DNA from 2 places in the Gynuella sp. genome. Region 1 is predicted to be linked to the other one. Evidence: predicted binding sites of a transcription regulator. Region 1 holds the regulator's gene; the other holds the start of a gene.
The links. Region 1 encodes PhoB, which activates phosphate uptake and scavenging genes when phosphate is short. Its sites were predicted from a motif close to TGTCATANNNNTGTCANA; they were not measured.
Positions count from the first base shown of each region.

Region 2: a site for PhoB is predicted at 1,976-1,993, ahead of ACQY6I_RS01175 (lipin/Ned1/Smp2 family protein). Genes of this name have one in related genera too.

Region 1 is NZ_JBNKSF010000027.1:217,738-220,877, forward strand. It holds gene phoR (phosphate regulon sensor histidine kinase PhoR) at 1-852, opposite strand, end outside; gene phoB (phosphate regulon transcriptional regulator PhoB) at 883-1,575, opposite strand; gene ubiA (4-hydroxybenzoate octaprenyltransferase) at 1,678-2,541, opposite strand; gene rd (rubredoxin) at 2,741-2,905, shown strand; gene ACQY6I_RS10810 (FAD-dependent oxidoreductase) at 2,915-3,140, shown strand, end outside.
Region 2 is NZ_JBNKSF010000007.1:25,323-28,462, forward strand. It holds gene ACQY6I_RS01170 (ABC transporter substrate-binding protein) at 1-649, opposite strand, end outside; gene ACQY6I_RS01175 (lipin/Ned1/Smp2 family protein) at 971-1,954, opposite strand; gene ACQY6I_RS01180 (neutral/alkaline non-lysosomal ceramidase N-terminal domain-containing protein) at 2,552-3,140, shown strand, end outside.

The DNA.
Region 1 (3,140 bases):
CCTTACATGTACCTGCATGTCTCCGCGACGATCATCATCACCATCAAGGCGGGTCAATAGCATCAAATCATTGACCAGATTGGTCATGCGCCGGGTCTGCGCCTGCATTTGCTGCAATGGCCGATGCATACGTTCTGGCAACACGTCACCCATATCAATAAATGTTTCCAGATACCCCTGCAGCACCGTCAATGGTGTACGCAGTTCGTGGCTGGCATTGGAAACAAAATCCTTGCGCATCTGTTCCAGTTGCCGCAGTCGGGAGATATCACGCACCCATAGCAATCGTTCGTTTTCACCATATATGGTAATGGCAATCTGCAATGTCAGATGTTCGCGTCTCGGAGCAGGAATATTCACTTTGGTACGGGGAACGGCATTGCGGAAAAACTTTTGAAATTTAGGGCTGCGAATCAGGTTGTTAATCAGCTGGCCACGGTCCTGCGGCTGAAAACTCAACAAGTCACCAGCCGCTTCGTTCCACCACTCCAATGTGCCATCCTGATTCACAATCACAATCCCATCCTCAAGAGCAGATGTGGAGGTCTGGAATCGGTTGATAACGGTATTGAGACGGTGTACTTCGAGACGATGCCGACGTAATAATCCGTAGAGATAATCAAATACCATCCCCATCGGCCCGTCGGTGTCCGGCAAACTTTCTGCGGTGGTGTCTTTTTGTTTTAGCCACTCGATCAGCTTGTTCTGCTGCCACATGGACCAAGCGACATAACCGATCAGATACAACAGCAGGGCAATGAGTGGATAGCCCAGAATGGCGCCAATCAACATCACGGCCAAAGCCATGGCAACAACAGAAGTCAGATGCTGCCGTCGATAATCTTTAATCATTGAAAAGTGTTATCCAATTCTAATTGGGAGTCAGCTGATTTTTGCAGAAAAACGGTAGCCAGTTCCACGTACGGTTTGAATCATGGTCATCAACTGGTCACCAAGGGCTTTGCGCAGGCGGCGAATATGTACATCGACCGTACGTTCATCCACATAAACATTTCCTCCCCAGACCTGATCCAATAACTGTGCCCGTGTGTAGGCACGTTCCTGATGACTCATGAAGAATTGTAGCAGCCTGAACTCTGTAGGGCCCATTTCAATTTCCTGTCCATTTGAGCTGACCCGATGACTGCCTGGATCAAGCCTCAGGCCATTCACTTCAATCGCCTCCTCCACACCAGGCGGGGTAGCCCGGCGTAATACCGCTTTCAGTCGCGCCACCAATTCACGGGGAGAAAACGGCTTGGTGATATAATCATCGGCACCGGCCTCCAACCCCTGAATTTTATGGTCCTCTTCCCCTTTGGCCGTCAACATGATCACCGGTATTTCGGCTGTCAGGTGGTCCCGTTTTAACCGCCGGCAGATTTCCACGCCACTGGAACCAGGCAACATCCAATCCAGTAATAACAGGTCCGGTTTCTGATCCACTACCACTGACATCGCTTCCTGTGCATCACCTGCCTCAATACAGTGATAACCCGCCATTTCCAGCGCTGCGGCAATCATTTCTCGGATGGGGGTCTCATCATCAACGACCAGTATGGTTTTTCCAGACATAGCTATCTCACTCAATTTGACTCAGGCAAAATTAAACTGCCCCTTTATGACAAATTAGTGACAATTGTCATCTCAGTGTCAAATATGGGTACTCATAGACTGTCATAGAAAGTTCAGAAATATACCCACAAAAATAACCGCTCCAACCCAATTGTTGTGCAAAAACGCTTTAAAACAGGCGTCGCGGTCACGATTGCGAACACTCCAGATCTGCCAGAAGAACATAGCACCAGCAACCAACAGGCCCAAGTAGTAGAATAGTCCCAGCCCCGCCTGAACACCGACCAGTATCCAGGTCAACCAGGCCAGCCCCTGCAAAGTTGCCACTGCGAAAATATCGGCTTCGGCAAATAGAATAGCAGTCGATTTCACGCCAATTTTTAAATCGTCCTCACGGTCAACCATTGCATATAGAGTGTCATACGCCACTGTCCATAGCAGATTGGCGGTATACAGCAGCCAGGTAATTGATGTCAGCTCCCCGGCTTCAGCCATAAATGCCATTGGAATCGACCAACTGAAAGCCGCCCCCAGCACCACCTGGGGTAAATAGGTGTAGCGCTTCATAAATGGATAAGCGAATGCCAATGCTGCTCCTGCAAACGACAGGTAGACGGTCTGCCGGTTAGTCATCAACACCAGAGCGAATGAAATCAGACACAACACCACAAACAGAATCACAGCTTCATGATGCCTGATAATGCCTAAAGCAAGAGGCCTTGCCTGGGTGCGTTGAACATGACCATCAATATTTCGATCCGCGAAATCATTAATGGCACACCCGGCACTGCGCATCAGCACCACACCGGTGATGAAAATCAGCAGATTGGAGATCTTCGGCAACCCTCCACCAGCCAGCCACAAAGCCCATAAAGTGGGCCACAAAACGAGAAATGTTCCTATGGGACGATTGAGACGGGTCAGCGCAATATACGCATTAATCCGTAATTTAAGAGCCTGATTCATAATATTGGGATCAAAACCGCAAACTTGGGACACTGATGATGGCTGCGCAGTTTATCAGAAACAGAATCATCTGATGCTTATACTTGTTGATAATTTGCGTGACCGATACCAGGAAATTAGTAGAGAAATACAGCCCTGCTATTGCTTTTGCAAAACAGGCTCAGTAGCTTTGGCCGCAGAATCGATAGGGGGTTAAGTGATGAGAAAATGGCAATGTATAGTCTGTGGTTTCATTTATGATGAAGCCGAAGGTTTACCGGAAGAAGGGATTGAACCTGGAACCGCCTGGAGCGATATTCCAGAAGATTGGGCTTGCCCTGATTGTGGAGTTGGCAAAGAGGACTTCGAAATGATCGAGCTGTAAGGAGTTGATATGTCGAACTCAAAACCCATCATTATTATCGGCTCTGGTCTCGCGGGGTACAGCCTGGCGAGGGAGTTTCGCAAGCTCAACAAGCAGCAGGAACTGATCATCATTTCATCTGACGATGGTCGAAATTATTCCAAACCCATGTTGTCCAATGCCATCAGCCAGGAAAAAACCGCCAATACCCTGACCATGGCGGATCCAGGAAAAATGTCGGAAATTCTTGATGCCA
Region 2 (3,140 bases), on a different contig from region 1:
CGGTCAGATACTCAGCTTGCGCAATATTGGCCGGTGTGCTCCAGTAATCATCGAAACGACTGACTTTGACTTTGTGTGGCGGGATATATTCCGTCAGTTGATATGGGCCAGTGCCATAAAGTTCTACTACATCACCATTATCTGCATAGGATTCTGGTGCCAGAATGGCAGTACTGTAGTGCGCCAATACGGCAGTAAACGGCAAATAGGGTTGTTGTAGCTGAATGACCACAGTATTCGGGTCGGTCGCGCGGATACTGTCGATGCCTGCTTTCAGTAACGGTCCCGGATTGTTCAGAGCTGTTTTTAGGCTGTGAACAACCGCCTCAGCGGTCAAGGGCGTGCCATTATGAAAGGTGACCTCCGGGCGCAGATGCAGAGTCCAACGACGGTTTTGATCGTCGATATCCCAACTCTGGGCCAGACCGGGCAGTAGTTTCCCGGCATCATTGGCATTAATCAGGGTTTCCAGTATTTGCATTCGGGTGTAGACGTAGCCGGACTTCGAGGGTGCCAGACTAACTGCTTCAAACGGACCGCTGATGGTCAACAGGTCATCCGGCTGACGGGGATGACAGGCTGATAATAATAATGCGACCAACAGAGCGGACACAGATGTGCTCAATGACTTGTATAGCTTTGGGGACATGGGTATCAGATCCTTCAGTTCTCAAAATCGAAGTGAACTGGAAATTATGTTATAACATAACAAATCTGAAAAGAACTAATTTGTACGATGGTAATTTTATAAACAATAGTGTTTCGCAATGCCTGATGAGTAGGATAAAAATGTGCCTTGTCGGGCTCCGTATGAATTTGTTGACAGACAGGGTGGGTTGGCGCCTATCACAACTGAGCCGATGATAAGAATGACCGCCGGGCCTATGTCTGCAAATGAATAACTATCAGCGCGCGACGGTCGTTATGGCCATGATGGAGGCTATCGGTGAAAACACCTCCTGTGGGTGTTTCAGGGGTTGCAGGTTGCCGTCGGCGTATCCGCTACCACGGTGGCATAATGATAACTGTAGTCTCCATCGATAGCCTGAGTGCCTTCAGTGCCGGCAAACTGACCAATAATATAGGTTTCTGCTTTTGGAATACCTGCGTCGGCATAGGCTTTAATATCCGTCTGGGCATTGCCATAGGCGCGGATGATATTTACTCCGTTGTCGATGAGCTTTTGGAGGTAACGGGTTTTATAGCCTTGGGTATCGGGCGGAATCGGGCCATCACCATAGGGATTGGTGTGCAGGTGCCAGGCTGGAATCTGCTGAATGTCGAACCACTCGCGGGTATCTTTAGCTTGCCAGTATGGTCGTCCGGTGAGGTAAATCAACCGATAGTTCTTGTCTTTATAAGCGTTGACGGTCTCGGTGGCGTAAGAATGTGCCAGCGCCGTACGGATGCCAAGATAGTCTCCCACCGCTTCAAAGTCTGTCAGGGTCAGTGTTCCATCAATATCAAACAGGATGGCTTCGGTACCGGGTTCCACCACGCTTAAGTATCCTGTCGCACTGGTCAGATCGCCGGCAACGACCATGCGTACCAGATATTCACCGGCATCGCGATTGCCCACCGGCACATAGATTTTGCCGTCACTGTCAGTTCGAAAGCTACCGAGATATTCCCAGTCACTCATGCCGGTACCGTAGATGTAAGCATAAATCTGTTCGTCTTCCAGATCTTTGTGTAGAAAAATATCGTAGTCGAATTTGCCGACCATCGTTCCGGTGTCACCGGTAGCCACCAGTTCATCGTGAACCATATGATAGGGCTGATGAAAAGAGGAGAGAATTTTGTTGCCCAGATGTCTAAAGCTGATTTTTTCAGGCTGCGGTGGTTCGGGACTGTTATAGACGCTGTCCAGATCAGGGCAAATAAATGCCTGGGAAAGAGTGCTGAATCCAGTCATGGTGAGAGTAATTATTGTCCGGATAAAGAATTGTCGCATTTTGATTCCTCAGATTGTTGTTGTCATCCTTTTTTCACGGCTCCTGCATACATGCTATGTATCAGTGATGACGGTTTTATGGCTAAGGAGCCTCTGAAAAATGGCCTATTTTCGCGCAGGACGTTGTCAGCCCCGTCTCACATCCTCATTTATGCCAGTAAATTGCGGTGTTGCGAGTGGTGCTTCCTCGCCTGCATCAACACTATTCCTATTTTTCAGAGGCCCCCTAACACTGCATAGCTTTGTCGTAGATAAACTATCAAACCCTCATATATTTGTAGGAATGTCCTGATTATTTTGCTTCATAGTTTGCATATAACTTGGTATCCGGCCAGCAAACGTCACCGGCGGCCAAATTTATTATGAATTAAAAATCGTGATGTTAATCAAAATCATTCGGTAACGTTGAATGTTTGTCATAAGTGCGGCAAAACGGTTGTCTGTGATTCTTCTGCATGTGAGCGTGTTATGGTCGGATCAGTAACGCGATTTTTGGTTTATAACCTAACCGATAAAACATAAATGGAATCAACTTTAAGCCGATTGACAGAGAGGAATTTTGGGTGCTAACAAATAAGAAAAATTCGGGAAAATAGTATGAAAACTTCTCTCTCAGTATTCAGAACAATTGCCTCTATCGTGTTGGTGGCGATGACTGTGATGGTTTCCAGTAATAGCTGGAGCACTCAGGTTTACCAGATTGGTGCCGGTAAAGTGGATATTACCGGTCCGTTTGCGGCGTCCAGTACCGGTTATAACAGTCCAGGTGATGAAATGTCAGGACTGGCTATGCGCCTCTATAGCCGAGCATTTGTGATCGAGCAGCCCGATGGCAAGATGGTAGCAATTGTGACCGCTGATCAACTGCACATGTATCAGAGTATCAAACTGGGGGTCATCAGTCGTTTGCAGGTGCTTGGTTATGGTGATCGTTTTAATGACAGCAATGTGCTGTTATCAGCCACTCACACCCATTCGGCCACATCCAACACTTCGTGGTATACCCTGTTTAATCTGTTTAATGGAGTTATCGGCTTTGACCGCCTGCACTATCAGGTTGTGGTGGATGGCATTACCCGTTCCATTATTGATGCCTATACCGCACGGCGAGCAGCGACCATCCGATACGCCGAAGGGGAGGTAATCAATGGCGTGTACAATCGCTCCAGCCTGGCTTATGGTGAGA